3 regions of the Paenibacillus sp. PastF-3 genome follow, and region 3 is predicted to be linked to each of the others. Evidence: riboswitches for the same ligand, from Rfam matches in the RefSeq annotation. Region 3 holds a riboswitch; each other region holds the start of a gene.
The links. Region 3 has a riboswitch for cobalamin ahead of M2444_RS13365 (anaerobic ribonucleoside triphosphate reductase). Riboswitches for the same ligand answer to the same signal wherever they lie in the genome.

Region 1 (10,917 bases), on a different contig from region 3:
CCTTGCTTTACTTCAAACGACAAATCTTTGATGATATCCGGTCCATTTTTATCATATTTAAACCATACATCCTTGAACTTTATGACTACAGGGCCGTCCACTTTCGAGCTTGACTGAGCTACTACCATCGTTGCAGGTGTCTTATCCTCTAGAAAAGCATCCAGCCATTGTCGTCCTTCCTTCACTGTAACAGGCCATGCTAAGTCATTCTCTACGCCTGCGTAAATTTGCATGGGTGAGGGCATGGACAGAAACATTGGATGGTTCAGCTTGCTTAAAGCTTCGCCTACCTTTTGCGGGGTATCATCTGCAATCACAACGCCCTCATTCAGCACAATCAGCCGATCTGTGAGCGGAAGAACATCCTCTAGACGATGCTCGGTCATGATAACGGTGGTTCCAAGCTCGCGATTAATCTTTTTGACCGTCTCCAAAAAATCGGAAGCTGCGATAGGATCTAGCTGAGAGGTAGGCTCATCAAGGATTAGAACCGAAGGATGCATAGCCATAATCGCTGCTAAATTGAGTAGCTGCTTCTGGCCACCCGATAGCTCAGTCACACTTTTATGGAACCAGGTCTGAATTCCGAAAAAGCTCGCCATCTCAGCCACGCGCAAACGAATCGTAGAATTGTCATAACCTAAGCTTTCAAGACCAAAGGCCAACTCATGCCACACCTTGTCTGTCACAATTTGATTGTCCGGACTCTGGAGTACGTAACCGATTTCCGCTGCCTGTGTCCGTTGATCGATCTCCTCTACAGGTTGCCCCTTATAATAAATCACCCCTTGGCGTTTGCCATGTGGGGTTAGGATTGTTTTCAGTTGTCTTAGTAAGGTACTTTTGCCGCAGCCTGACTTTCCACAAACAGTAATAAAGTCTCCGCTTGCAATCGTAAGATTAACATTCGATAGAGCCATCTGCTCTTGTTCAGGAAAAGCAAAGCTTAGTTCTTCGATTCGATAGATTTCCATTTCATTGCCTCCACCATATTGATGAGCACAGGGATCATACATAGCGCAAAATAAGCGATATATACAAGGATACTAAAAGGTGTAATTGCGCTCGCTTTAATCGACGGATAATATCTCATCGTGTTCTCACCCATCGCTGCACCGACAGCTACTATCGCAATTAAGCCTGCCATGATCAAGAGGGCTACTTTGTCCCGGGCATCTAATCGGAAGATCGAAAAGCTTGTACGTCCCGGCAATCCATATCCTCTTGACTTCATAGAATCCGCCGTCTCAATCGCATTTTCCAGGGCCCAGGTAGTCATTATCGATAGGATCGTTATCCCATTTCGCGCTCGCGCGAGGAGATTTCCCTGGGTGACATCCCGGCCTATACATTTTTGAGCATTCGAAATCACCTTGATTTGCGCTAAATATCTAGGAACAAAACGAAGCACCATCGAAAAAATCAACGACAGTGCCGGCAGTATTTTTCCGAATATATAAATAAACTTATCCGAGGTCATCACGGCGTTATAACAGGAGAACCATATGATAACCGTCACAAACATGCACGCCGCTGCTACGCCATAAAGAATCGATTCCTTCGTAACGGGGTTTCCATTGTTTAAATAGAACAAGATCGTTACCCCTTGATGATTAAAAACAGGGTTCATAATCGCCATAAATAGTAGAAAAGGAACCATGTACAGCAGATTAAATCGAACGGCTTTTTTTCCTTTTAACATAAAGGAGTAAACCACTGCACTGATCAGGGCAATCACCTGAAATATGGGATGCATGAACACCATGCTAAATAACAACACAACTACAAAATAAAGAAAATTCACAAACGGATGAAAGGTAGAAAAGCTATCCTTCATTATTTCTGTGCTCCTCCTGTGGCTACATAACCACCTACATCTCGACCTAGATCACAAGTGTATACCCATTCAACGACATCGCCATCCTTAAGCACATAACGACTACTGCCGTAGTTAGGGAACCAGCCATTTACTTTGTACATCCATCCACTAAGCTCTCCAGCATCAAATTCATAAAGATTATTTATGCCTTCAATATAATTACTGTTATAGATCGGAGTCATACTGAATTCCATATGGATTTTATTCTTCTTCATCTCTCTTAGCAAAACATCAAACACAGACTCCCCTTCATAAAAGGTTACCTTCTGCGCTTTATAAATGATACCATCTGCCGGTAATACTTCAAGCTTATCCTCGTTGAAAATGTTCATATTATCTAAAATGGTAGCCGCCGAGACGGACAAGGTAGCCGTTAATTGCTTCTTCTTATCTACTGTTGCATTTTGCCATTCCACTGGCTTAGGTTTCCCGCTCGGTACTGGATCCGTAAGAAATTTATCCTTTTTCGGTTCCTGCTTGGCTTCTGTTGCCGCTACTTTTGAATCCGGTTTGGTTACTGGTTTTGCCGTCGCTTTCGGTGTTGCGGTCGGCTGTGCCTGTGTATCCGGTTTAGGTGTTGCGGTCGGCTTTTCAACCTCTGTACCCGCAGTTTCGGTTGGCGTTACCTCTTCAGTTGGCTTTACCGTTTCAATGGGCTTAGCTGTTTCACCTGGCGTAGCTGTAGGAGCTATCTCCGTTGTCTCGGCATCACTTGAGGCTGTAGGCTCTACTTCAACATTCTGATTGGAAGCCGTATTGGCTGATTCTACAACTTGAGACCCAACATTGTTACTCGCAACCTTGTTCGGGCTCTTCTGATAATTCCCGCCCCAAAAGAACGCAATCACCAACACACCAATAATTAGTATCGCTGTTAGCCATTTTTTCTTGTTCATTTCTTAAGTTCCCCACCTTAAATAATAAGCAAGGGTATACACGCTACCCTTGCTTATCTCTTTAAATAAAGTTCTATTTAACGTCTGTCATGTCATAAAGACTCGTCTGACCCTTAACGAACCGATCATAAGCAACCAGTGCATACATCGCTTGATCCGTAGCCATAAGATCTACTTCTCCTGGTTTCGCGCCTCCGTTGCCTACTCCACCCTGCTTCACGTGATAAAAACCACCTTCAGCAGCAACAAAGCCAAGCAACGCATCTACCGCTGAACGGCCATTTTTAATAAATCTGGAATCCTTATGCGGATCTATACCAAGTCCAGTTAAAGCTACAATAACCTGAGCAATGCTCTCGGAGTTCGTAGATTCCCAGCTTGCAAAGCCACCGTCTGCTGTTTGTGTTTTGGATAACCAAGCCAATCCACGATCTACAGCAGCCGTTACTTTGGCATTCGTTTTGTAATAAGGGGTTAAGCCTTGAATAACCATCCCAGTGATATCCGGATCGGCCGCAGTAGCATTACTGCCAAGTGCCCATCCCCCACCGTTGATCTCTCTGCCTAAAATATAATCAATAAGCTTCTCTCTAGTCGTCTGTGTCTTTACATCCTTAACCACTGGAATGTCGTAATGATTACTATCCAGTGCGATCAAGGCAAACACAGGTCCATTAATACCTTGCTTGATTACAGTATCAAAATCAGCGAGCGGCTCCAGTAGGTTATAACCCGCCACTTTATCAATATTTTTGCCGATTGAAGTTAATGCCAAAATAACTCTATCATATTCCGTATATTTTACGCTATGCAGCTTCCCAGCCTTTTCTTTAAGGGTTGCTTCTACATTCGCATAGTACTTAGCGTAATAACTATCTGGAACCTTCACACCAGAACGTGCCAGCCCGAACACTGTCCAATCGCCGCCAACCGAGGAGATGACAGGGTTTGTTACTGTTTTTTGCAAAAAGGCTGCTGTGTTCTGAATATATGGACTAACTGCTTTGTCGCCACTCTTATAATCATGGGTTCTAGTAGCTACAACAGCTGCCATTTCTCTAGTTACAAGCTCTTTAGGTTTAAATTGATTATCATCACCTAACATTAGTCCAGTGGCAACAATAGTTTCCACATCTGCTTTAGCCCACGCGGATGCAGTTTTGATGTCTTTAATCGCTGTTCCTGGCTTCGTAGCTGGGATTGATAATGCTCTGACAATGATTGCTGCCATCTGCTCGCGAGTAATCTTGTCATTTGGCTTAAATTCATTATTAAAGCCTGTAATTAATCCTGCTTTATGAGCAGCATTCACATATGGATAGAACCAATCTGCCAGAGCTACATCCTTATAGGTAATTCCCTTATCACTCTTAATATCAAGTTCCAATGCAGAAACTAGGATCTTAGTAAACTCTGCTTTTGTAATGTAATCCTTCGGATTCACCTGACCATTGTTACCTTGGATGTACCCTTTTACTGTAGCTGTTTCAATCGCTGAGAATGCCCAGGATGAGATCTTATCGGCGTCTTTATACACTTGCTTGATATCATTAGGAGCCGCTGTTGGAGATGGACTTGCTGTCGGATTACCGTTACCTTCCGGAATAGTTACATCACCCGGAGCAGGAGTACCGCTGGGTTTAGGCGTTGGTTTTGGAGTCGGACTCGCTGTTGGTATCGGTGCATTTAGATCGGCACCCAAATTCGTAGTATAACGCCACTGAATTCTATCCCCAGCACTTAGGTTATATGAAGATGCACCATAATTAGGATATTTTCCATTTACATTATACATCCATCCACTACCGCTACCATGGTCAAATTCTCCATCACCAGCTATGGATTCAACATACACACTTCCAAATGTACTGTTCCAAGAATAGCTATAGTCGATCCCGCGGCTATCTAGTACTCTTTCGAATATTGACCACACTGTGTCACCAGATTGTAGCTCTACCTGTACAGAAGGAACAACATATCCCTTCTTAATCGTAAGCTTATCCACGGATAGGGTTACATATGGCTTCGATGGAGTGGTTCCTCCACCACCAGTGCCACCGCCATTTCCTTCGCCGTTGCCACTACCACCGTCGCCACCAGGTGTCTGAACTACACTGGTTGTGTACGCAATGTAATCAGTGAAGTGATTGGTTTTTACGATTAAATCATTTCCATTATCGTAGGCATACTCTGAGTTGCCGCTTGCCAAACCTAAGGCGTCACTTGCAAATTTTTGAATCACATGAGGTGTACCATTTTGAATATAAGCTGCATCTTTTCCTTTAAGGTCCTTAAAGGTTAATGTTATAAATTGACTAAATTCTACTCTTGCACTGCCACCCATGGAAAAGGCTTGAATAATGCTCTCCAGCTTCTTATCCTGGGAAATAATCTGATTCAGACTATCTTTTAGTGCAGCTTCTGTGCCTGTAAAAGGTGACAAAAGTTCAATTGCTGAGGCATCTCCACGGGTAACTTTTGCACCCTTAGGAATGACTACGGATACGTCACCTTTGGTAGCTTCAATCTGAGGAAGATCGCTGTTATTTGGTAAACTAACACTAACCTTCGATTGTTGATTTTTAGGAATAACTACCGTTATTTCCTTGTTGCTATCTCCTGTTCTGATTGGAACGATATAATCTTGAGAGTCAATTGGGATATCAACTTTTGGGTGATCACCAGACGGTAACGGAAGTTCTTTTGGACCCTCTGGTTGCCCAGGTCCCGGTCCTTCTGGTTGTTCCAATTTCACATCATTCATATCAAAGAGACGGTTACTATGATTGATCAGACGATCATAGGACACAAGTGCATACGTGCCTTGGTCCGTAGCCATTCCATTTACTGATCCTGTTAAGGTGTGCTTAAATCCACCATCAGGTGCAGCAAAGACAAGTAATGCATCAATAAGAGACTTGCCATTCTTGATAAACCTAACATCATTGTCTGGGTTAACACCTACGCTAGTTAAAGCAACAATAACTTGCGAGATGCTTTCACTGCTTGTGCTTCCCCAGCTTGTATAACTACCATCATTATTTTGATTACTCGATAACCATGCAATGGCCCGATCTACGGCAGCTTTTACATTAGAATCCTTTGCGTAATAAGGTGCAAGTGCTTGTATTGCCATAGCCGTCATATCGACATCGGCTTTCGCCGTACCTAATGCCCAACCACCGGCTTCTACTGTACCTTTTTTAATCTCATTATCTAAAATATACTGAATCAGGTTTTCTCTTGTGGTTTGAACTTTACCTGCTGGCGCTACTGGAATATCATAGTTATGACTATCTAGCGCAATTAGAGCAAATATAGGACCATTATTTCCTTGCTTCTGAATGTATTGATAATCAGCAAGCGTTTTTCTCAGATCATACCCCGCGACATTCGTGATATCTTTTCCAATAGAGGTAAGTCCTAAAATCAATCTGGAATACTCTGTACTTGCCGTAGTATCGATTTTTCCATCCTTTATTAAGGCTGCTACTTTCGTAGCTATATTGTTGTAATAGAGATCATAATAATCATTAGGCACATCGTAGTTTGCACGTGCTAAAGAAAGAATGGACCACTCTCCGAAATAAGTCGGATTCGTTACGGTTTTAACAAGATAGGCAAGGCTCTTATCCAAATGCTGCTTGGCTACATCTGGAGTCGGTACTTCCGGCTGCTCTAATTGAACATCATTCATGTCATAGAGACGGTTGCTATTATTGATTAGACGATCATAGGATACGAGTGCATATGTGCCTTGATCCGTAGCCATAGCGTCTACTTTTCCGGTGAGAATATGCTTGAATCCACCATCCGGCCCAGAGAAGCTAAGTAAAGCATCTATAAGTGAATTTCCTTCTTTAATAAACTTAGGGTCACTGTGCGGATCTACGCCTACGCCAGTTAAGGCAACAACAATCTGTGCGATGCTCTCACTGCTTGTGCTTCCCCAGCTTGTAAATCCACCTTGAGCATTTTGTACACTCGATAACCATGCAATCGCCCGATCCACGGCAGCTTTTACATTAGGATTCGTTGCGTAATAAGGCGCAAGTGCTTGCATCGCCATCCCGGTCATATCGACGTCTGCTTTGGTTACACCTAAAGCCCAGCCCCCGGCATCTGCTGCACCTTTTTTAACTTCTCTATCTAAGATGTACTGAACCAGGTTTTCTCTTGTGCTTTGATATATAACTCCCTTCTCATCAGGATCAGGGAATAATACTGGAATTCCGTAGTCATGACTATCTAGTGCAATCAGAGCAAATATGGGACCATTAAGCCCTTGCTTCTGAATATATTGATAATCAGCGAGTGCATTTCTTAGATCATGACCTGCAACATTCGTGATATCTTTTCCGATAGAGGTCAGTCCTAGAATTGCTCTGGAATTCTCTGTGCTTTTATTGGCGTCGAGTTTTCCATCCTCTTTGATAATCGATGTTATTTTCGTAGCTACATTGTTGTAATAGAGATCATAATAACCACTTGGTACTTTATAGTTCGCACGTGCTAGAGAAAGAATCGACCATTCTCCGCTACCTGTTCCAAATGACGGATTCTTTACAGTGTTAACGATGTAAGCCAAGCTTTTATCTAACTGTTCTTTGGCAGTGATTTTATAAGTAACCTGATAGGTTACATTATCTGCTTTGTTCCCAGCGCCATCTACAGCCGTTACTGCGATTACGTTACTACCTGGGTTAAGAGAGGCTTTGTACTCACCATTAGTAGCTGACAGAACGACTTGGTTCAGCTTTACTACTGGGATAATGTCTTTATAGACATTGTCTGTAACCACTACTTTGAAGCTTAAATCTTTACTGGATACTTCTTGTTTATCTTGTATACCTTCTATTAATATCGTAGGCTTCTCTGTATCTGGCTCTTGTACTAACGCATTAATCTGCTCTACTAGAGCTTGATTAACCTCTGTTGTTACAACTGCACTATCGGCAATTGCTTCATTCGCATGAGCCGGGATTACGCTTGTAGAGAACGTCGTGATAAATACAGCTACAATGAGTAACCAAGCTAAAAACTTATTTTTCTTCATGTTTCCATAACCCTTCCCTTCTCTTCCTATGATAAAAAAACAGAATAAACTTTCCAAGCATAACGCCCTCGGCGTCCTTATAAGGACGTTATGCGTTTAGCGAGAAATATAAGACATAGAGTATAGGTGCTAAACTTATACTTTCTTATATTTTTAGCACTACAAAAAAACCACTCAACATAACGTCAAGAGGTTTAAGATAGTGAACCGCAATAATAGCAGGCATATACTATATCAAACACCCCTCTATCGCTCGTAGAGTTTAATGGTGTATCAGAAACAGGCAGATATTCTGGCTCAAGTATCATCACCCTTGCTACCTTCCCAGTTTCCCAGTGGTACCTTGCAAGGACTCCTCTTTCACAGCGGCGGGACCGCGCGGGACTCACACCCGCTTTCCATTTAACCAATCTATGATTGCATTTCCGAAACATTCATAATTGGCACCTATTGCTAATATTAATTTTTCATGCTCCATCATATCTAATATAGATGCTTTTGTCATGCAATATTTGTTTTTTGTATAACGAGTAGTTAGCGATAATCCTATTGAATATCAAATCATTTTAACCACAATATACTCTTTTTCTCTCAGCTCAAAGCCCTCCTCCAGTGACAAAGAGGCCAAATCAAAGATTCGATCATACTTTTTATTTCGTAGGAGCCCTTCTTCCTCAGCCCAACAAGTATAAAGCTCAAACTCGGCACCAGATACCCCATAATCTGTCATAAGCCTAAATAACTCCCGACAACACTTGAGTGAGGCATCATACGATCCTGGTAGCGTATCTTTTAGCTTAGGGGATACAGAGAAGCCGCCCCAATTCGGTGAAATCCGGTATACATATGGACTCCGAAAATGCTTGCGAATCTCATCGTTCCAATACCCAAGTTCCTCTATAAAAATACCCGCTGCATCTTCTTCCGAGTCGTATACAAGACAGTCCTCATCTCTTAAATGAGACAGATCTGCGATGTCATCTAAAGGAATTATGCCTTGCAGGCGTAAAGCCTCTCTTTGATTCTTATACTCTGGGGAATTTTTCACTTCATTATATGTCTTTGCTGACAGTACACTGCCTCTTTCTCCTAACGGAAGCTCTGTAGCCGAGCCTATGTAATGAAATCTGCTCACTGGATTGCCCTCCATAACTTTGGAATCACTGCAAATCACTAATTCATATATGAATTTACCACAAATTAGTAAGGTACTCGTTGAAATTATTCTATGTTAGGGTATTTGGTAATCGTTTACAACAAATTAATGGAGGTGTATATGATCATCTAAGCACCAAAGTAGTAATGAAGGTCCGGTTTAAGCATCCTCAAAAATGATCTTACAAAGGAGAATTCAATGACTACTCGAATCCAGAAACACTTCTTATCATTGACCCTTGTCACCGCTCTTCTGCTTTCTTTGTTCTCATCCATTGCCGCCGCTGCCACTAAGGACGAGCAACAAGCTAAGCCAGCACCAAAGAGTAAGATCCAATCCTATGTAGACGATATGCAGCCCGGATGGAACCTTGGCAATACGCTAGATGCTACAGGTGAGGATGAAACCTCCTGGGGCAATCCGCGTGTGACCCAAGAACTGATTAAGAAAATCGCCGCACAAGGCTACAAAAGTATCCGGATTCCCATCACTTGGGATTCACACATAGGTGAAGCACCGAACTATACCATTGATCAAGCTTACCTCAACCGTGTCGAAGAAGTTGTCGGCTGGGCGCTGGACGCCAAGCTTTATGTAATGATTAACGTCCATCACGACTCCTGGTTATGGGTAAGTCATATGGAAGAGAAGCATGATGAAACGCTCGCGCGTTATAACGCAGCATGGACTCAAATTGCGGACCGCTTCAAGGATAAATCCGATAAGCTGATGTTCGAAAGCATTAATGAACCTCGTTTCACGGATGGCGGAAGTACGGATGAAGTGAAGATGGAACAGATGCTTACAGAGCTCAACAATTCTTTCCATCAGATCGTTCGAAACTCAGGTGGAAAGAATGATGTCCGTCCGCTAGTGCTGCCTTCATTAGAGACTTCTCCTACCCAACCTAGAATGGATCAGCTTTACAAGACGATTACAGCTCTTAACGATCCGAACATAATCGCGACCGTTCACTACTACGGCTTCTGGCCGTTCAGTGTGAATATCGCTGGTTACACCACGTTTGAAAAAGATACAAAAAACGATATCATCCAAACTTTTGATAACGTTTACAACACATTCGTAGCCAAAGGAATCCCTGTTATCGTTGGTGAGTTTGGACTGCTAGGCTTCGATAAGGATACAGGTGTGATTGAACAAGGCGAGAAGCTGAAATTCTTCGAGTACCTTACCTATTATTTAAAAGAAAAGAAAATGACCTCCATGCTCTGGGATAATGGGCAACATTTCAACCGCAAAACGTATAAGTGGTCCGATTCCGAACTCCACAACGTATTAATGTCTGGTCTGAAAGAACGTTCCTCGAGCACCGAGAGCGATCTGGTCTATCTAAAAAAAGGTGCAACGATCAAAGACACCAAGGTGAAGCTGAACCTAAACGGCAATAAGCTAACCACGATTAGTGCAAATGGGAAGTATCTAATAAAGGGAAAAGATTACACCTTGAATGGCGAGGAACTCACACTCAAAGCCAGCCAACTCAAAAAACTCACAGCTTCCCAAAAATACGGTGAAAATGCCGTGTTAACGCTGAAATTCAACAAGGGTGTTGCGTGGAGACTAAAGATCATCGTGAATGACACTGCCAAATTAAGTGATGCCAAAGGTACGACTGAATCGTTTGCCATTCCAACTACCTTTAATGGCAACCAGCTTGCCACGATGGAAGCTGTCTATACCGCTGGTGGCAATGCAGGCCCGCAAGACTGGACTCCATTCAAGGAGTTCGGCAATACCTTCTCACCCTCTTATAACACGAAAGAAATCAAGCTGCTACCAGCCTTCTTTAAAGATGTTAAAGACGGAGAAGTTATCCTGAAATTCCACTTCTGGAATGGTGATATCCTTACGTACAAGATCACGAAGAGTGGAACAAACGTTGTAGGAAAGTCTTCTTAGCTTTCGCTGC
Region 2 (10,917 bases), on a different contig from region 3:
TTTCATCCTCCAATATTTCAGATTAGGATCGGCCGTTCCCTATCGAAAATATTACCAGATATTTTTTAAAATTATATAGATAATTAGGATTATTTTGTATTTTTTGGTATGTTAATGAGAAATGTATTTTGTAATTTTTTATATTTATTTGTATAACTTTGTCATATTTCTGTGATTGAATAACCCATTTGCTTACAAACGCTTTATTTGGTACAATAACCTCGTCTAGCTACACAGAAAATACCAAATACCCTCAATTCATAATGAATGAGGGTAGGGCGCGGTTCTGTTCGGACAAGCTCCACCTTGTTGAACAGAGTAGTTCTTTGTTAATAATGCTGTCTATTACTAAGAAGGGGAGGTGAACCCTCATGGCAAAAGACGTAATTTGCGAAGTTAACTCCTGCACCCACTGGGCAGAAGAGAACAAATGCAGTGCTGATTCTATCTTTGTAGCTTTCCACAGCTCCCAAGAACCTACACGTGCAGAAGAAACAGATTGCAAGACTTTCGAAAGCAAATAAGGTGATAATTTGAAGGGACCCTCCACGGTTCCTTCTTTTCTTTTCTCATTCTATCAAGAATGAGAATTATTATCAAGTGGCTGAAATAAAAAGCCAGGGAGAAATTCCCCGGCTATGATTTATTGTATATCTCTAATGCTATTTGGAGGCACTAACTCCTGCCTTTTCTCTTGCAATAGCAGCAGCCTTTACCATGTTACGAAGTGCATCTTCCGTCTCCTGCCAGCCACGTGTCTTAAGGCCGCAATCCGGATTAATCCAGAACTGTTCAGGGTCGAGCACCCGCAGCGCACGATCAATAGCAGCTGTCATTTCTTCTACAGCAGGAACCCGTGGACTATGGATGTCATATACACCAAGACCGATTCCCTTATCATATTCCTGTTCTTCAAAGCTAACGATCAATTCCCCATGGCTACGGGAAGTTTCTATAGAGATGACATCCGCATCCATCGCGGAAATGGAGTCGATCATGTCATTGAATTCGCTATAGCACATGTGGGTATGAATTTGTGTTGTAGCCTTCACATGATTCGTTGCGATACGGAACGACTTCACCGCCCAATTCAAGTATGCCTCATGATCTTCAGCCTTCAAAGGAAGCCCTTCACGGATAGCCGGTTCATCTACTTGAATCATCTCTATGCCTGCATCCTCCAAAGCTTTAACTTCATGACGGAGCGCTAAGGCAATTTGATTGGCTACTGCTTCCCGACTAAGGTCATCACGTACGAAAGACCAATTGAGGATTGTAACAGGACCAGTCAACATACCTTTAACAGGAAGGGCAGTTAACGACTGAGCATAAACGCTCTCTTTCACAGTCATAGGCTGAATAAAAGCTATATCCGCATAAATAACCGGTGGCTTCACGCAGCGAGATCCATAGGATTGAACCCAGCCATTACTAGTAAATAAGTAACCATCTAGCTTCTCCCCGAAAAACTCCACCATATCCGTTCTTTCGAACTCACCGTGCACGAGTACATCCAGACCTAGTTTTTCTTGGAAGGTAATTGCATCCGCGATCTGCTCACGTACGAACCCATCATAGCGCTCTTGATTCCATACCCCTTTACGCCATTTCAACCTTGCCTGACGTACTTCTACGGTCTGTGGAAAGCTTCCGATCGTTGTCGTTGGCAGAAGTGGCAGCTGCCATTTCTCCTGCTGCACCTTCAGGCGCTCAGCAAACGGTAGACTGCGTTGGTCCGGTAAATCTGCAAGTCCAAGAACTTGCTCCGCAACATCCTTACGGCCGCGTTCAGGAAGCGAACGGAAGGCAGTAAGGGCTTCGCGACTGGCTGTCAACGCAGCAGCAGCTTCTCCTGTACCCTCTAAGGCTGCAGCAAGCAGGCCAAGCTCACTAAGCTTCTCATCAGCAAAGGCTAATGCAGCCTTGACGGTTGTCTTCAGCTTCGCCTCACCCTGAACAGTAACCGGAACATGCAGCAAACTGCAAGAAGGCTGTAGAATAAGACGATCAAGCGGTACATGTACACTCAGCTTCTCGATTAGCTGCAGCTTAGCATCCAGATCCGAGCGCCAGATGTTGCGTCCGTCAATAATACCCGCTCCCAGCCACTTATCCTCAGGCCAGCCAAGACGTTCAATCGATGCCAGGTTCGTCCCGCCATCATGGACAAAATCAAGACCTAAACCTTGTACCGGAAGTTTGAACAATGCCTCCAGCGGTTCAGCAGCTTCAAAGTAAGTCTGCAGAATAATATTTAAACCAGGCACGGATTCAGCAATTTCTGTGTAAATCGAGTGAAGTAAGGATAATTCTGACTCATTTATTCCTGTAACAATTGCTGGTTCATCCATCTGTACCCAGCATACTCCTTCTTGCTTCAGTTCCTGCAACAGCTGAATGTAAACCGGAAGAAACCGAGCAGCAATCTTCGCAATATCCGCAGATGCAAAACCTTTTGACAACTTAAGGAATGTATAAAGGCCTAAAACTACAGGTTTACCCTCAATTCCCCCTTGGGACTTGGCAAAACGATAAGCTTCCAGTGGTTTGTTCTCGGTCAGACGCGGCGTTTGTGCACCAATCTCTGGAACGATGTAATGATAGTTCGTATTGAACCATTTAGTCATCTCACAAGCGGTAGCCTCAGCATTTCCTCTAGCCATCGCAAAATAAAGATCAAGTCCAATGTCGCCACCGTCATACGCATAACGTGGAGGTACGATCCCGAACATAACAGCTGTATCCAGCACATGATCGTAGAATGTAAAATCATTTACCGGAATGAAATCAATTCCTGCCTCCTGCTGAGTCTTCAAATGCTGAAGCTGAATGCCTGTCATTTCAGTACGGAATTCTTCCTCATTTATTTTCCCCGCCCAGAAGGCTTCCAACGTTTTCTTCCACTCGCGGTTTTTTCCGATTCTTGGATAGCCAAGATTACTTACTTTTACTTTGTTCGTCACTTTGCAGCTCCCCTTCTCCATTTTCTTATTTTGGACTTGATATCACTTGCATTCCTATAAGCATAAACGCCTTCGGCGTCCTTGTAAGGACGGTAAGCATTTTAGCGAGAAATATAAGACATAAAGTATAGGTGCAAAACTTATACTTTCTTATATTTTTAAAAAAAGCGCCTTTCCCTAAAAAAAGTCAAAGGGAAAGACGCCCATAATATACCTATGGTTAACGTCTAACACCTTCCTATCCTCCGTAGGTGAAGCAGTGCTGTTGAAACAGGCAGGTCTCCTGGCTAGCGGTGTCAGCATCCTTAGCAGTCTTCCCAGCAGTAGTAAATTGCCAGTGACATATGTTGCTATGGACTCTTCCGTTACAGTGGCGGGACCGCATCGGCTTCGAACCGAACTTCCCTTTTAAGCCTACCGAATTACTAATTCCGGCAAGCACCTGTCTCCGTTATTTTCAAGCTAAAACGCCATTGGCGTCCTTTTAAGGACGGTAAGCGTTTATGCGAGAATAATAAGAAAGTATTGTGTGAAACTTATACTTTCTTATCATTTAATCGCTAAAACGTCTTCGGCGTCCTTTTTAAGGACGGTAAGACGTTTATGCGAGAATAATAAGAATAAAGTGAAACTTTTACTTTATCCTTATCATCAATAAAGTGAGTGTCTTAATCTGATGTCATCATACGTGAAAGCCCCCGTCATCTGCAATAGATGACGGGGGCTTTGGTTATATCGATTCCTTATAACGGATTTAGAAAAACACGAAATATACTACTGCAGCAAGTACTATGCGATATATAGCAAATGGTAAAAGCTTAATCCGGTTGATCAATTTCAAGAAGAAACGCATCGATAATAGCGCAAACACAAAGGCACTGATAAAGCCTGCAATGAAGAACGGCAGGGCATCGATGGTGAAATATTGCCAGTTCTTCATCAGTGAGAGTAAACTGGCGCCTGCCATGATTGGAACAGCCATAATAAACGTGAAATCAGCAGCAGCGCGATGACTCATACCCAGAAGAACACCACCAGAAATCGTCGACCCGGAACGTGAAAATCCCGGCCACAAGGAGAAGCACTGGACCAGACCAACACCTAGCGCCTGCTTATATGTAATCTGATCGACACTCTCCGTTTGAATCTTCTTAGGTCCGAATAGATCCGCAATAATCATTAATACAGCACCGACTACTAGACCGATTAACACGGTAGATGTAGAGAATAAATGTTCGTCAATATAATCATTAAACAGAACCCCCAGCACGCCTGCTGGCACTAAGCCTACAAGCACCTGTGTAAGCTTAAGGTGGCCGCCTTTTTCAAGCTGTGGTTGTTGCTCGGTTACAGGATCCAACTGCTTGCGGCTGAAGCGCTTTAAGCCCAACAATTCAATGAACCTATTTCTAAAAATAACTACAACTGCTAATATTGACCCCAGCTGTATAACCACTTTGAACGTATTGGCCGTATATTGCCCAAATAACTCTGTCGATTTTAACCACATATCATCAACAATAATCATATGACCCGTGGAGGATACCGGAGCAAATTCAGTCAATCCTTCAACAATTCCCAAAATAATAGCTTTAATAATCGTTAATAGCTCCATTTGTTCTCCTCCTTTTAATCATAACTTTTATCTATAAGTCCTTCTCGGCTCAACCTTCGGTGTTCATTTTCCGGCTGCGCTTGCGGAAGAACAAATATCCCAGGATCACTACTCCACCTGCAAGAAGCACGTACACTACGTTAGAGTACATATCCATATACATGGCGATGTCTTCCCAGGACTCACCCAATGCCGCCCCAATAAGCACCAGCAATAGATTCCATCCCAGCGTACCAATCGTTGTGAAGATCATAAACACTCCAAATTTCATGCCCGACATCCCTGCTGGGATCGAGATCAAACTACGCACTAATGGAACCATCCGACAAAATAATACGGTCCAATAGCCATATTTGTCAAACCAAGCGTCAGCCTTGTGGATGTCCTTTTTGCTAATCCGGAGTAGGCCGCCCCAGCGTTCAACAATCTTTTCCAATCGATTTACATCCAACAAACGACCGATATAATAAAGAATCACTGCACCCAGCAGTGAGCCAAGCGTAGCAGCAATGATTACCCCAGGAATGGTCAAATTCGTTGTGGTTGTCATGAATCCTCCAAAAGGAAGGATCACTTCGGAAGGAATTGGTGGAAATATATTTTCAAAAGCGAGCATCAGGAAAATACCAAAGTAACCAAACTGCTCCATAAAATCTGTAATCCATGCTTGCATTTCGTAACCCCCATTATTCAGATCAAGTTCTTCTTCAAGTTGCGTAAATAACGGCTGCGAATAAAAAAGAAGTAAAGTCCCTGGACAGCCAAATATCCCAATAACACCGCCCCGGTCTCCACAGCAATAGATAAGTAGAACAACCGCTGAAGCGCAATAAAGGCAAACACACTATGCAAAATGGCAATCCCAACCGGAACAAAAAACAACAACGACAATTGTATCGTTACAATTCGGTTTAGCTCATGATCTGTAAGTCCCATTTTGGACAATGTAGAATATTGATGACGATCATGATCTAGATCTGTATACAGCCGGAAGTAAAGGAAGCTGCCTGCCGCTATGAAAAATACAGTACCCACCAGTAAAGAAGCGAATAGCATCGTGTTGTACAATGTTCTCTGTATTTCAAACAGCGTGCCGCTAACAACAATCGCGTATGGCGAGTTACTTTCATAGGATCGTTTCCCTTTATGAGCAAGATCCGCCGCTATACCTACTGTTCGCGGGAAGTCATCCATGTAAAATCCTGTATACAAATCGGTCTGTACGGGATGAATAGCCTTGTAAAGCTCATCGCTAATCACAACACCGCTGAAATCTCCCCCATCCCTTCCATCCAGCTCCGGCAATAGATATTCGGCAATGGGAACATGCTGGGTATAACCCATTTCTCGAATGGAAAGACCTTGCTTCAAGGTGTATATCGGCTTTACTCTACCCGCTTGCAGACTCCGGTCTCGTTGCGAACCGATCATCACCAGTCCTTCATCTCCACTTAGAGGTTGCTCATCCGTCGTAAACCCTGCACGAAGCAGAGCAAGCTTATAATCACTGTAAGCAATCAAGGGAAGCCTTAACGTGCGATCTGGCCCGGTCTGAGATTCCACCTCTGCGTATTTAATCGGAATATTAAGTGTCTCATAGGGTAACCCGAGCGTTGTAAGCTCTTCCTTAATTTCGTCCAAATGCTGGTCAAAAGGATCCTGCGATTGATGGCCTTTGGCTACATAACCAACTGCTGCGGGATAGTCCAATTTCAACTCTCTGGAAAGCGTATGGATCGATGCAAATACTCCCACTGAAGTAAAAGATACTGCGGATACAATCGTCACCATAAAGAACATTCGGGCATTCTCTTTCCAGCGGTAAGACAAGCCCGATAAAGTAATGATATTCGTGCGGTTCCAATACAGGCGCCGGATCGTCTTAAGCAGTTTAACAGTGTAAATACTGAGCTGAGTATAAAAGAGATAGGTACCCGCAACCGTAATTATAACGACGGGGAACATCACCTTTTCAACCGAAGCCGCTTGTGCAGTAGCTGCCATAAAATAGCCCGTTAACAGCAATAAAGCAGACAGGATTGATAACACCAAGGAAACTTTAGGTTCCTCTTCTGCTTTTCGTTCTCCCTGAAACAGCCGCATCAGTGATTCATTCCCAATAAAGAAGAACGTGCTTAGCGAGATTAGAATAAATAACAGCGCAAAGCTACATATCGTTAGTACAAGCGCCTGCCATGGAAGATGAAACGTTAAAAGAGGTATACCCAGAAAAGTAGATCCGATCATTAAAAACAACTTGCCCAGAATTAACCCTAGTAATGTACCTGTCAGAATGGCTGAGGTGCCGATCATCATATTTTCCAAAAATACCATCATGTTGAGCTGTTGCTTCGTCATTCCATGCATCAATAAAATCCCAAACTCCATCTTACGTGACTGCAGAAACGATCCAACCGATACGAGAACGAACAAGGAGCAAAACACATAAATAATGGCTTCTGCCGCCATCATTGTATGAGCTGCTGTACTATAAACCAAACTCTTAGAAATATCCGGATGGTAAATAAACAAAGCGCACACGAAAAAGATCATCACTGAAAAAGCACTGACGACAAAATAAGCCGCATATTTACGCTTGTTACGTGTAACATTCCTATAAGCGAATTGCCGAAAGGTCATGGCTAGTTCCCCCAAGCAGAGACAACATATCAATGATACTTTGGAAGAAAGCGCCTCTGCTGCTCCCCCTGTACATTTCACTATAGAAACGTCCGTCTTTAATAAAGATGACTCGGTTACAAAAACTCGCGGCCACTGCGTCATGTGTGACCATCAGCACAGTTGCCCCTTCTTCCTGATTTACCTCTGTCAGCATATTCATGACTTCACCTGAAGCCTTGGAATCCAGATTCCCTGTAGGCTCATCTGCTAAAATCAGTGCAGGACGATGAATCATCGCCCGGGCGATGGCGGTCCGCTGCATCTGTCCACCTGAAATCTCGTATGTCCTTTTTTGCAGCAGATGCTTGATGTCCAGCATACTTGCTACTTCTTTCAATCTGCTCTCCATTTCCGTTACACGGACACCAGCAAGCGTGAGAGGCAGCACAATGTTCTCCTCAACAGTGAGCGTATCCAGCAGATTGAAATGCTGAAAGACGAAACCAAGCTCATGGCGGCGAAAGAGTGCCTTGTCTTGTCTGCTAAGCAGATTGGGGTCTCGGCCGTTGATCAGAATCTGACCGGAGGTCGGCTGGTCGATGGTGGCGATCGTGTTGAGCAGTGTTGTTTTTCCACTCCCCGAAGGTCCCATAATGCCAACAAACTCCCCTTTTTCAACAGAAAAGCGGATATGATTCAATGCCTGAGTGGACACTTTGCCCTCATATATTTTTGATAAATTATGAACATCTAGAATGGGCAAGTGTTACCTCTCCTTCTTTCGACTGGATTGCCTTCATTATACAAAGTGTATACACAGGCTGCCATTTCTCTAACTTACAATGACCTTACATATTTGTAAGGTAGGACTCCTTAAACACTATCCGTACGGTCGTGCCCTTGCCTTCTTCTGAGCAAATGCTCACCTCTTGGCCAAGTTTTCCGCAGATCTGTTTTACAAGATATAAACCCATTCCCGTGGATTCTTGAAAGGTTCGTCCATTGACACCTGTAAAATAAGGATCAAACACACGCGGCAGATCACCTGCTGGGATGCCCACGCCTTCATCTCGTATCTCCAGTACTGCTCTCTTGTCTTCTTGTATGTACCCATGAAAATATACATGTTTGCCGACTTCCTTCGTATAACGTATTGCATTCGTAATAATCTGCGTAAGTACAAAACTTAGCCATTTCTCATCTGTAGTTACGGCGATTCGCTCATCTATTTTAATAGTAGGAAATATACGGTTACGTATGAACAGACGCTTCTGCTCTGAGGTCACGCTACGTACGAGGGTTTCCAAATCCAAACGTTCCACGTAAAAATCATGCTCAAAGGTATCTAGCCGAGCCGTATAAAGTACAGTGTCCAGTCCTTTTTTCAGACGATCCAGTTCATCACCTATCGCCGTAAAAGGCGGTCCGTCTTTATCTTGAATCATCAAATGGATCACAGACAGCGGTGTCTTCATTCCATGCACCCACTGATTAATAAAGTGAATATGTTCTTCCAGCTTGTGGCGGTAGCTGTGTAAATCATTTTTGTAGAGGCGGAATTGTGACCCTAGTAGTCCTCGTAAACTCACGGCAAGCGGAGAATCCTGTGATGGACCGCCAGCTTCATCTAGAGAGGTAGGTACAGTCTCCAGTCGTTCATAGAACGTACGATTGCTGATATACCGGTAAGCGAGGTAGCCAAGCAGCAGACAAGTGCTGAGAAGAGCAGCGTACAGACTAACACTCACACCACTGCCCCCATCCAGCCGATAGACTAGTGTGATCAAGATGAGCTGTGCTAGATAGACCACAATTAATGGGATCTGCTCCCTTAAAAATAGCTTCAACCCTCATCCCCCCAATTCGGAATCAAGCGGTAGCCTTGACCTCGAACGGTTTGTAGACCGTCCGTAATCTCAAGAGCGGCAAGCTTTTTACGTACACGGGTGACATAGACATTAAGCGTATTCTCATCCACAAAGGCTTGATCATCCCAGATTTTTTCGAGCAGTCTGTCGCGGGTAACGATAGTTCCCGACTTTTGCATCAGCTCATCTAGTATCTTGGCTTCCGTGTGACTTAAATCCACCTTGGCTTCTCCCCGAGTAAGGACTAGTCGCTCCACATCCAGTGCCAATCCGGCAACGGTTAGGGTACGCTCATTGTTGCTTCCCGCATAGGTGCCGTAAGCGCGTCTTAACTGGCTTTTAATTTTGGCCATCGCAATTTCGTAATCAAAGGGCTTGGTAATATAATCGTCGGCACCGTTCTCCAGCGCCATCACCTGATCCATTTTGCCGTCGCGGGCAGATATAAAAAGGATAGGGCAGGTGGAAATCCCACGAATCTGGCGGCACCAGTAATAACCATCGTATTTTGGCAAATTAACATCTAATAGAACCAGGTGCGGAGCGAACGTCTCAAACTGAGTGCGAACCCGCTCGAAATCATTCACAGCCTGTGTTTCATATCCAAACTTATGTAAATAATCCTGTAGCAGAGCTACCAGTCCACGGTCATCTTCTATAATAAATATTTTGAACATATCATGCCTCCGGTCACAGCCTTAACAATATAGGGGTTTGCCAAATAATATATACATCGTGGACAGGGTTAGTCAAATTAGGAGGGGGGTGCGACAGATCGTCAGCGTAACGTGAGGCAGATATTTAATGGTTATGAATTAAAGTATCCCAAGCCCAACCTCTAAAAAAAGACCCGTGAATGAGCATAATCATTCACGGGTCTCACTATATAGCAGTAGCGGTAGACATCACAGAGTCGATAAAAAAAACGTCAACCGGCGATATCATCTCGAACATAAGTAACCAATGTCTTGCTGAAGCAATTAGAACTGGATCCGGCCCATTCTACGGGATTTATACCGTTCTTTTGGCTGGATTCGCGCGATCCAGCCATTTCTACGGGATTTATACCGTTCATTTGGCTGGATCCGCGCGATCCGGCCCATTCTATGGGATTTATACCGTTCATTTGGCTGGATCCGCGCGATCCGGCCCATTCTACGGGATTTATACCGTTCATTTGGCTGGATTCACGCGATCCGGCCCATTCTACGGGATTTATACCGTTCATTTGGCTGGATTCGCGCGATCCGTGCAAATCGAAAGCATTTTTGCCCTTCTTTCGCTCCATTTAGGCCATTTCCCAGAAATCTAGGGCATTTTTGCCCCTATTTCGCTCCATTTGGGCCATTTCACTCAAATCGAGAGCATTTTTGCCCTTCTTTCGCTCCATTTGGGCCATTTCCCAGAAATCGAGAGCATTTATGCCCCTCTTTCGCCTCAGCAAGGCCATTTCTCTCAAGCCCCCTAATCGAATTGGAGTCCTAAAGATGAAATAATTGTTTCTTTAACAGGCATATAAAAGAGTGATCACACCAAAACGACTGCATCCAACATGATGAATACAGTCCCTTCTTTGACTCCCACATCCACTGATCAGCAGCGACAAAATATCGTCTCCTCCACTCGCGCCGCCATTTCGCAGAATAGTCTCCATATGCATGATGATTCTGACATATTCATTGCGCTGTTTTTCTTATTAATATCCAAGTTTTAACCATTACTGAATCAAGAGTTTCTCTTGTCAATGCTTGATAATATGTTACAATACTTTTTATACTTAAACGTTTATTTAGTAGTCTAATTCTAATGATAAAGGTGAAAAGAATGAAACCACAATCGGAATATGCAA
Region 3 (10,917 bases):
GCTCATGTACCGTATATTTGTCTGGATATTTATGGAGTTCTTCGATCCAGCGTTTATTAACAACGGATGTTTCGATGTTTGGGTGCGTAACGACAACAAGTGTTTTCAATGGTGTATCCTCCATGTTTGAATCAGATTTAGGACTTGAGTTATACCTCCCATCACGCCATCGCGTAAGTATGCACTTTTAGTTCACGTACTTACCTAAAGGTAAGCATTGCAACCTGTCTGCACGTATATTGACGTACAGTCTTCGGGGTGATTCTCATCTTCGGTGTACACCCAAATATCACACAAGAGAGACTGGGTCATTCCTCCATCAATGTTACACTGGATACTTATTCACATGTTCTCCCCAACTTACAAGAAGCAGCCCTTCGAGGGATCGGCGACTCCATTCTTGAAACGTGCAAAGAGGTCAGGATTACGACTGATCCCTCATTTTACTTGAGTAAAGGTTAGATGGATGTTAGAAGATAGGTGATTTCAAGACAAACGGCGCGGTTCGGGGATCCCCGAAAACCGCGCCGTTATTCCATTCTTAGATATGCTGGTGAAGGAAATTGAACCCCTGGGCTACACCAGATTAAGGCTGATATAACTCTGTGGAAGCACACCCTCAAGCTTCCAAGCAAAACATCCTTCTCATTTTATAGCAAGATAGTCTTAGAAATAATTACAAGGAGGATAAACAGTACCAAGATTGCACCGGTAGATGTAAAGGCTCCTCCGATACCGCCACCATATCCGACACCACCAAAGCCAGCAATATTTTCGCTCATTTTAAATTTTCTCCTTTGTATTTAAGTTCATCTTAGCTTATGAAATCCACACTATAGTGCTTGGGTAAATAGGTAATTAGATATCTATCCATTTAAAGCCCCTACCGTAGGCAAAGGTTAGAAGAATGTTAGAAAATAGATGATTTCAAGACAAATGGCACGGTCCCGAAATCCCGGAAGCCGTGCCATGCGCAATTCTTAGATATGCTGGTGAAGGGAATTGAACCCCCGGCCTACGCATTACGAGTGCGTTGCTCTACCCCTGAGCTACACCAGCTTAAAGCTGATTTTTCTGTCAAACAAAAAATATTATACAACTTTCACCTAGAAACGCAAGCCTATTTTCTCTATTTCCCTACTCTCCCGAACTGCTATTCCACCTGTAGTTTACGCTCCACAGATTCCAGCTTTCCACGGCTAGTGGAGGGTTTATCTCGGCGGTCGTCTATTTTAAGTGAGGTAGAGACACGCTCTGCACCTGCGGCAAAAGGAGACTCGTGCAGCGCCTCGACTGCAGCAAAAATACGCTGAAGAGGCCCTTCGATAATTGTACCCATGGATGTAAGCTCATAAGTAATCCCTTCTACCGTCTTCAGCACTCGCTGCATATCCGCAACATAGCTGCTAAGGCTCGTACTACCTGTTCCAATCGGAATAACGGTTACTTCAGCAATAGGCATGGGAATACCTCCTCGGAATTTTAAAGTATGTGTCTCCTTCTATTGTAACAACTCCACCGCTCTCCCACAAATGATCTCAGCTTTATTATGCCCCTTCTTCTTTCCCCAAAAAATTCTTCGAAATATGACTTTCGCCACGGGTATTTTTTCTTACGTGAATTCTAGGGTCGTCTGCACTACATTTATGGACTCTTTGTGGCATCTTTTCGGACAATTTATGAATCATTTTTCATATGCCTGTGGATCAATTGTGGATTACTTATGGACAGCCTGTGGATCATTTGTGGAGTACTTTTGAAGAACCCGCTCCCCGCGCGGGTTTTCTAAAAAACTGTTTACAAACACAACATCTTGGGTTATTTTTATCTAACGACAACAAAATATAGTGGAGACAGGCGCTTTGATCCTTAATCGGAATTAGAGCTTAATAGGGAAGTACGGTGAAAATCCGCTGCGGTCCCGCCACTGTAACCGGATGCCCTTTACAAGCTTTTAGAAGCTAAAGATGGGCAGATCTCCTGGCAGAAGCCACTGAGGGTAAGAACCCCTTGGGAAGGCGCTGAGAGGTCCTACGGAAGCCAGGAGACCTGCCTGTTTCGACGACACCAACTATGAGTGCCTGCGAGGAACAGGAGCGGTGTCCGCATGCGGTCATCTTCTTAGAGACCACTACAAATATCTGTGTGGATATTTACATAACGCATCGGGCATTTTCAGCCATCCTCGCTAGGGGATGCTTTTTTTATGAGATCACAATGAATATACGGCCGCTTATGCGGCCCCACTTCTTAATGATAGGACGATAGACTGAGAGGAGAGCTATACAATGACGTTGTTGGAGAGACAATTTAACGGTACAACAAATGCACGGGAAGTTCTTTTAGAAGAGCTCATTGATTTAGGACGCGATATTATCGACAGCCGGGATTTGGACTTGCTGCGCGAGAATGCCAATTTGAACGGAGAGAGTTTCTCCGGTAAAATGAGCAAGTTCGGCAGTGAATATTCAAAATGGTACGCCCGTAACTTTACGATGCCGCCGCAGCTGGTGCAAGCCATTGATGACAATGTCGTCTATGTGCATGATCTGGATCAATACGCAATCGGAACGACTAACTGCATTTTTATCCCGTTTGATAAGCTTCTCCGAGAAGGCTTCAACACCGGTAACGGCAGTGTTCGTCCTCCGAACTCCATAATGACAGCTATGTCACTAGTAGCAATCATTTTTCAATCCCAGCAAAATGCTCAATATGGCGGCGTATCCGCCAATAAACTCGACTATGATCTGGCACCTTATGTAACCAAATCCTTCGCTAAGCTGTTCCGCAAGGGTCTGGATTATTTTGATGAGGGACAAGCTAATGAATCTTTGGGCGAGATCACAATGAGCCGGACCGATCTGGCCGAGGTATATCCGAAATCGTTCCGTTATGCACTGAAAGAAACTGAAATCGAAACCCTGCAAGCGGCTGAAAGTATGGTACATAATCTCAATACCATGTCCAGCCGATCCGGCGGGCAAATTCCGTTTACCAGTATCAATTATGGTACTTGTACTTCACCAGAAGGTCAGCTTGTAATCAGTTCCCTGCTAACAGCAACGATGAACGGGCTTGGCAGCGGAGAAACACCTGTATTCCCTATTCAAATCTTCAAATGCAAGCAAGGAATCAACCAACAGCAAGGCGATCCTAACTATGAATTGTTCCTAAAAGCAGCGGAATGTTCTGCACGCAGACTGTATCCGAACTTTGCTAATCTAGACGCTCCGCTCAACTTGCAGTATTATGATCCAAGTGATCCTGATACGGAATTTGCTACAATGGGCTGCCGCACTCGAGTGCTCGGTGACCGTTTTGGGCGTAATCATTGCTCCGGGAAGGGCAACCTTTCCTTTAATACACTGAATCTGGTTCGGCTCGGTCTGGCACACGGCACAGTAACAGGCCGGCGTACCGTCGCAGACGAAGCTGGCTTCTATGAGGATCTAAATCACTATATGGACATTGCGCTGGAAGGACTTCTTCATAGGTTCTGCATCCAAAGCGCGCAAAAAGCTAAAGCATCCGATTTCATGATGCGAGAAGGCGTCTGGGAAGGCGGCGAAACCCTCGCTCCTGAAGACTCTGTAGGTGAACTGCTGAAGCATGGTAGTCTGTCGCTCGGCTTCATCGGTATGGCGGAATGCATGAAAGCCATGTACGGCAAACACCATGGCGAGGATATGGAAGTCCATGCCAAGGCTGTGGCTATCGTACGTCATATGCGGGAGTATTGCGACCGGAAAAGTGAAGAACTGAATCTAAACATCACCTTGTTCGCAACACCAGCCGAGGGTCTGTCCGGTAAATTCACCAAGATTGATCGTAAGGTACTGGGTTCTATTCCAGGCGTAACTGACCGTGAGTATTATACGAACTCTTTCCACATCCCTGTATACTATGATCTAGGCGCTGCTCAGAAGATCAGCTTGGAAGCTCCTTTCCATGAATACTGCAATGCCGGGGCTATTTCTTATGTCGAATTAAACGGTAATGCCCGCAGCAATCCAACCGCTTTTATCAAAATCATTAAATACGCACTAGAACAACAGGTCAGCTACTTCAGCATTAACCATCCGATTGACCGCTGCTCAAGCTGCGGATACGAAGGCGTAATTGGGACAAACTGTCCTTCCTGCAACGCACATGAGAATGACGTGCACATCCGTCGTTTGCGCAGAGTTACAGGTTATTTAACTGGCGACTATCAGACCCGCTTCAACGCCGCCAAACAAGCCGAAGTACGGGATCGTGTTAAGCATCTATGAATATTTGCGGATACTATCCGGAGTCGATTAACGAGGGAGAGGGCATGCGGGCCGTCCTCTTCATCAGCGGCTGCCGCCATCGTTGCCCGGGATGCTTTAATCCCGAGACATGGAATTTTAAATATGGAGAAGTTTTCACCTTAGAACGTCAACATGAAATCATTGCAGAAATCGCCGCTAACCCATTGCTGGATGGTTTAACACTAGCAGGCGGCGATCCTTTTTTCTCGGCAGAAGAGGTACTTGGGTTCATTCATGAGCTTCGCGCCGTGCTCCCAGGCTTCCCCATCTGGATTTACAGTGGGTATACGTATGAGGAACTAAACGCCCTTCCCGGTTCTCCGGAGTGGAATCTACTTACACAGTGTCAGGTATTAATAGATGGACGTTTTATAGAAGAATTAAAAGATACTACACTTCCTTACCGAGGAAGCTCTAACCAACGCATAATCGACATTCCGGCCAGTATGAACGGCTCGGAGGTCTTTCTGTGGCAGCCTACTGCGCTATAATATATCAATTTTTGATATTCAAAATTAATCCAAAATAAGAAGGGATGAAATAACCATGCCACAATTCGTAGTTAAACCAGATAATCGCCAACTGGCTTTTGATGAGAAACGCCTTTCCATATACGCCGACCGTATCTTGGAGGGTCTTGATCAACTAAATAAAGAAACATTGCTGCGGGGAGTAATTTCCAAACTGCGCCGTGACTCCGTAAGCGGAGAAGAAGTTAGCAACGCCTTCACTATGAGTGCCCTAGAACTTGTAACAAAAGAAGAGCCTACTTGGAAGTTTGCAGCTGCCCGTGCCCTTCTGACTACCCTTTATAAAAAAGCAGCCGTTCACCGCCGCTATAAAGCTTATCCAGAAGAGCCTTACGGTGAGCTGTACCCTCTAATCACGGATCTTGTTAAAAAAGGAATCTACCGTGAGGAGCTTCTAACGCATTACACTAAAGAGCAAATCATCGAGCTAGGTGGATGTATCGATTATACACGCGACCTTCTATTCGATTACATTGGTCTGCTTACGCTATCTGACCGTTATTTGGCGCATGATTTTGACGGCCGTGTAATGGAGCTTCCGCAAGAACGTTACATGATTATCGCTATGTACCTCATGCACCGTGAGCCAGCCGAGAAACGTCTTGAGCTTGTAAAAGAAGCTTACTGGGCTATGAGCAACATCTACATGACAGCTGCTACCCCTACCATGTCCAATGCCGGTAAAAAGGTCGCTGGACAGCTCTCCAGCTGCTTCATCGATACGGTGGACGATTCCCTAGAGGGTATCTTTGATTCCAATACAGACGTAGCGCGCCTTAGCAAAATGGGCGGCGGTATCGGCGTCTACCTGGGTAAAGTACGGGCACGTGGTTCGGATATCCGTGGTCACAAGAACACTAGCTCCGGCGTAATCCCTTGGATTCGCCAATTGAATAATACCGCAGTCAGCGTAGATCAGCTAGGTACTCGTAAAGGTGCTGTCGCTGTCTACCTTGATGTATTCCATAAAGATATTCTCGCTTTCCTCGATCTTAAGCTAAATAACGGTGACGAGCGCATGCGTGCCCATGACGTATTCCACGGTGTAACCCTGCCGGACTTGTTCATGGAAGCTGTTGAATCACGCAGCCACTGGAACCTCTTTTGCCCTCATGAAGTGAAGAAGGTTATGGGCTGGACGGATGAGGATGGTCGTCCGCTGGGTCTGGAAGACTTCTACGATGAAGAGCTTGGTAAAGGTACTTTCCGTGAAAAATATGCTGAAGCTACAGCCAATCTGGAATTGTCCCGTATTACCGTTCCTGCGATCGACATCATGAAACGGATTATGAAATCACAGCTCGAAACAGGTACTCCGTATATGTTCTACCGTGATACGGTGAACCGGACGAACCCGAACCGCCACCAAGGTATGGTCTTCTCTTCCAATCTGTGCACAGAAATTATGCAGAATCAATCCGCTACCGTGATTGAACAGGAAGAATTAGTAACCAAAGATGGCAAGACCCGGATTGTTATCTCCAAGATTCCTGGCGATTTCGTAGTCTGCAACCTGAATTCTATTCACTTGGCACGTGCGATTCCAGCTGGCGTGCTGGAAAGACTTGTACCTATCCAAGTACGTATGCTGGACAACGTAATCGACATCAATAATATTGAAGTTCTGCAAGCACAATACACGAACAGCCAGTACCGCGCAGTGGGTCTCGGCACATTCGGCTTGCATCACCTATTAGCACTCAAGGGCATTCGTTGGGAATCTGATGAAGCCGTAGAATATAACAATCATTTGTATGAACACATCAACTACCTGTTGGTACGTTCGAGCATGGAGCTTGCCCGTGAAAAAGGCCGTTATCCGAAGTTCGCCGGTTCCGATTGGGAGACAGGTGCGTACTTTACTTCACGTGGCTACGTTAGCGGTGAACAAGAAGGCAAATATGTAACCACAGAACAATGGCGCGAGCTGCAAGAAGAAGTGGCTAAAGACGGTGTTCGTAACGCATGGATGTTCGCGATTGCACCGAACGGCTCCACATCGATTATTGCCGGCTCCACAGCCAGCATTGATCCTTTGTATGAACTGCTTTCCTATGAAGAGAAAACAACTTACAAGATCGCTAACCCGGCACCAGATCTGTCCGACAAGACAATCTGGTACTATAAGACAGCTTTCACCATTGACCAAAACTGGTCGATCCGCATGGCTTCCGCTCGTCAGCGTCACGTCGATCAAGGCCAAAGCTTCAACCTGTATGTTCGTCCTGACATCAAGGCTACCGAGTTCCTTGAGCTGCATCTGAACGCCTGGAAGGGCGGATTGAAATCAACTTATTATGTGCGTAGCCGTGCTTTGACAATAGAAGAGTGTGATTCTTGCGCTAGCTAATTATCTTAGTGCCCTGAATAGAAAAACGATGATGAATTTCGTAACTGCGAGGAATGTTTGGGCTTCCGGCCGCTGTTGTCATCAGATGTCTTGATCTTTACCGACTATTAGCGGATGACATCCGATGACAAAGGCGGTCGCTGACGCCCCTACAGCTCCAAACTTCCTCTCCGTTACTCCATCACCGTCTTTCTATGAACAAGACACCAAAGAAAGATTACCCGCGCAAAAAAATGGAGGGATAAGAAATGCAATTACAAAAGATTTTTAATACTGAAGCACCTAACCAATCCACACGCATTATCGACGGTGAATGCTCAGGCATTCTGAACTGGAATGATATCCGCATGCCTCATATGTACAAGCTGTACAAGGTCCTTCTGCTTAATCACTGGATCGCGGATGAAATCCCAATGTCCAAAGATGCGCAACAATTCCCTATGCTGGATGCAGAGGAGCAACGTGTATTTAAGATCAACATCTCCCTGCTCGCTGTGCTGGATTCGATGCAGACGATGTTCGTCAGCGACGTGAAGCGTTATTTCACCGACTCCTCACTAGAAGCTATTTCTGCCATTATCGGGCAACAAGAAGTAGTGCATAACCAATCGTATTCCTATGTTCTTTCCTCCATCGTGTCGGATAGTGAACAGAAAGAGATTTTCGAGTATTGGAAGAAAGATCCGGTTCTACTGGAGCGCAACCAATTTATCTCCGATATTTATCAAGAGTTCCGTGATAATCCAACGAAACAAACCTTTTTCCATGCGTTGGTAGCAGATCTCATCTTAGAAGGAATTTTCTTCTACAGCACTTTCGCCTTCTTCTACAATCTGGCCCGCGACCAGAAGATGATGGCGACTAGCCAAATGATCTCTTATATTCAACGTGACGAGAATCAGCACTGCTACTTCTTCGCAGAAGTATTTAAGCAGCTGCTCGTAGACTTCCCTGAGCTGAACACCAAAGAAAACATGGATTACGTATACCGTACCATCGACCGCGCGGTAGAGCTTGAAACCAACTGGGCTTACTACACTCTCACTAATGTTCGTGGCATTGACCTTAACGAGCTTAGCGACTATATCAAATATACAGCGAACAAACGTCTGACTTTGATGGGTATGGAAAAAGCTTACCAAGGTGTTGATGTTAACTGCATGCCTTGGATCAAGCCTTTCTCCGACGATGCGCTGAATGCTACGAAAACTGATTTCTTCGAAGCCAAGTCCCGCAACTACGGTAAGGTTGGCGATGATAACGGATTTGACGATTTGTAAGACTGGACTATAACGATCCATAGATAAAAAAGAGGCCATTCTCTACTTTTACAGTGAGATGGCCTTTTGGCTATAGCAAAAAAGCGTCTCCTCAACCCTTACATCAGGAATGAATGAGACGCTTATATATTTGTTATGAATCCATCAGAAACAGAATGCCTACTGCTGAGTCCTATGCCTTGCGCTCTATTCGATGTGTAGTTTCTTCTGCCAGCTCAGCTAATGCATCATTCAGTCGCAGCTTCAGCTCCTCAGCAAGCTCTACCACTCCGTGATCATTACGAACCACCTGAGAATCCACGGCATACACTCCACCAAGAATGTAACGTGCACCGAGTACAGACAACACAGGTTTCAAAGCATAATCAATCGTGAGGAGATGTGCAAGACTGCCACCCATGAAGAGCGGGAGTACGATTTTGCCGGCCAATCCCTTTTGCGGAACTAGATCCAAGAAGGTCTTCAGCACGCCTGTATAAGAGGCTTTATAAACCGGGCTAACCACGATTACCGCATCCGCTTCAGCTACAAGGCCATTCGCCTTGACGATAGCATCGCTCTCAAACTTGGTGTGAATCAAATCTTCCGCTGGCAGCTCAGCTACGTTAATACGCTCAACTTCAAAGCCCTGATCCGTTAAGCTTGCCTCCGCATACTCTATAACTGCATTGATACGCGATACCAGGGAAGGCGTTCCGTTAATCACAACAATTTTAGCCACTTCTCCACCTCTTTCATCCCACTTGAGCAGCTCACACTGCAATATTTAACCCGACAGGAATACTTTAAATTAATATTAATCCTATCGCAGATTAGATATTATTGTCAAACCATAAACGCTTGCGCTCATCCCACTCTTGCGATATACTAAGCAACAATATTAAATCCAAGAATCAGGCCAATGATCGGCATCCAACCGTGAGGCGTCTGCGACCGGAGCCTATAATGACTCCCTAAGTTCACCGGGTTTCGCCCGTTACCGCGAAGACCAAAGAGGGTCGATTCTTTCCTGTTGTTAAGGAGATTCGATCAACCTGGGTGGCACCGCGAGCTGACGCTCCTCGTCCCATGGATGAGGGCGTTTTTTGCGTTTTTTCAAGCATAATCACCTTCGTCGTCCTTATAAGGACGGTAAGTGTTTGTGCGAGAAATAGAAGGATAAAGTGAAGGATGAACCTTACACTTCCTTATCTTTTAAACAAAAAGGAGCGAAACGGTATGCTGGAAATGAACTGGATTAAGGATAATCAGGAACTTGTAAGAAACACTGCCACCTGGAAAAGAGTCGACTTCCCACTGGATGAATTGCTGAATTGGGACGAAAAGCGCCGAAGCCTGCGACAAGAAACAGAACAAATAAGAGCCGAACGTAATGAGCTAACCAAAGAGGTTGAACAATTACTACGTAAGGGTGACCGCCCTGCTGGAGAGATCGTCAAAGCACAGGTACGAGAACTCAATAATAGACTGAACCTGCTGGAAGCAGATTTGAACGAGGCTGAACGCTGCTGTAGAGAGCTCATGCTGCTCGCACCGAATCCGGTGTCGCAGGATACACCCATCGGCCACGATGATAACGATAACGTAGAACTGCGGTTGAACGGAGCGGTGCCGGAATTCGGCTTTACACCTCGTGATCATGTGGAGCTAGGTGAACTCCACGATATCATCGATATCCCTCGTGGCGTCAAAGCAGGCGGCCCCCGCAGCTATGTGCTTAAAGGAGCAGGACTGATGTTACATCTTGCTGTACAGAGACTAGCCCTAGATGTGCTCACTGCACGCGGATTCACCGTGATGGATGTTCCTGTAATTGTCCGCCCTGAAGCGTTGGAGCGAACCGGATTCTTTCCCGGTGGGATGGATCAGACGTACGAGCTCAGCGGAGATAATCGCTGGCTGGTTGGCACATCGGAAGTGTCGCTAGTTTCGCTTTACAGCGACGAGATTGTAGAGCTTGATACACCGATGCGACTAGCTGGAATGTCGACTTGCTTCCGCCGTGAAGTCGGATCAGCGGGGCGAGATGTGCGCGGGCTGTACCGTGTTCATCAATTCTCGAAGATTGAACAAGTCGTCTTATGCCGAAATGACGAAGGTGTCTCGGACCATATGCTTCACGAGATCCTCGCAAATGCCGAGCACATCCTTCAGCTCTTAGAGCTCCCCTATCGAGTCATGGCTGTCTGCACAGGGGATATGTCCCTGAAGACGCATAAGCAGTATGATATCGAGACATGGATGCCTAGCAGAGGCGCATACGGTGAGACCCATTCGGCTTCTAATCTACTCGATTTCCAAGCTCGCCGATCGGGCATCCGTTATCGGAATGCTGATGGTCGCTTACAATACTGCCATACCTTAAATAACACCGCAGTCGCTACACCAAGAATTCTGATCCCGCTGCTGGAGAATCACCAGCAAGAGGATGGTTCTATCTACATCCCTCAGGCGCTGCGCAA

Region 1: another riboswitch for cobalamin. It lies ahead of M2444_RS32835 (S-layer homology domain-containing protein); the one in region 3 lies ahead of M2444_RS13365 (anaerobic ribonucleoside triphosphate reductase).
Region 2: another riboswitch for cobalamin. It lies ahead of metE (5-methyltetrahydropteroyltriglutamate--homocysteine S-methyltransferase); the one in region 3 lies ahead of M2444_RS13365 (anaerobic ribonucleoside triphosphate reductase).

What each region holds. Positions count from the first base shown of each region.
Region 1 is NZ_JARXWM010000033.1:1,165-12,081, reverse strand. Features, by position in the region: gene M2444_RS32850 (ABC transporter ATP-binding protein) at 1-974, opposite strand, end outside; gene M2444_RS32845 (energy-coupling factor transporter transmembrane component T) at 947-1,837, opposite strand; gene M2444_RS32840 (DUF4430 domain-containing protein) at 1,837-2,775, opposite strand; gene M2444_RS32835 (S-layer homology domain-containing protein) at 2,849-7,831, opposite strand; cobalamin riboswitch at 8,097-8,297, opposite strand; gene M2444_RS32830 (hypothetical protein) at 8,388-8,966, opposite strand; gene M2444_RS32825 (cellulase family glycosylhydrolase) at 9,186-10,907, shown strand.
Region 2 is NZ_JARXWM010000003.1:172,463-183,379, forward strand. Features, by position in the region: gene M2444_RS08045 (DUF1540 domain-containing protein) at 372-524, shown strand; gene metE (5-methyltetrahydropteroyltriglutamate--homocysteine S-methyltransferase) at 663-2,963, opposite strand; cobalamin riboswitch at 3,220-3,424, opposite strand; gene M2444_RS08055 (undecaprenyl-diphosphate phosphatase) at 3,718-4,578, opposite strand; gene M2444_RS08060 (DedA family protein) at 4,628-5,251, opposite strand; gene M2444_RS08065 (FtsX-like permease family protein) at 5,269-7,218, opposite strand; gene M2444_RS08070 (ABC transporter ATP-binding protein) at 7,193-7,963, opposite strand; gene M2444_RS08075 (sensor histidine kinase) at 8,049-9,047, opposite strand; gene M2444_RS08080 (response regulator transcription factor) at 9,044-9,745, opposite strand; gene M2444_RS08085 (hypothetical protein) at 9,925-10,380, shown strand; gene trhO (oxygen-dependent tRNA uridine(34) hydroxylase TrhO) at 10,893-10,917, shown strand, end outside.
Region 3 is NZ_JARXWM010000005.1:374,423-385,339, reverse strand. Features, by position in the region: partial or broken gene M2444_RS13385 (NAD(P)H-dependent oxidoreductase) at 1-109, opposite strand, end outside; gene M2444_RS13380 (YjcZ family sporulation protein) at 651-782, opposite strand; tRNA gene M2444_RS13375 (tRNA-Thr) at 988-1,059, opposite strand; gene M2444_RS13370 (MTH1187 family thiamine-binding protein) at 1,154-1,462, opposite strand; cobalamin riboswitch at 1,839-2,071, shown strand; gene M2444_RS13365 (anaerobic ribonucleoside triphosphate reductase) at 2,289-4,274, shown strand; gene nrdG (anaerobic ribonucleoside-triphosphate reductase activating protein) at 4,271-4,786, shown strand; gene M2444_RS13355 (ribonucleoside-diphosphate reductase subunit alpha) at 4,842-7,175, shown strand; gene M2444_RS13350 (ribonucleotide-diphosphate reductase subunit beta) at 7,424-8,455, shown strand; gene ssuE (NADPH-dependent FMN reductase) at 8,628-9,176, opposite strand; gene serS (serine--tRNA ligase) at 9,674-10,917, shown strand, end outside.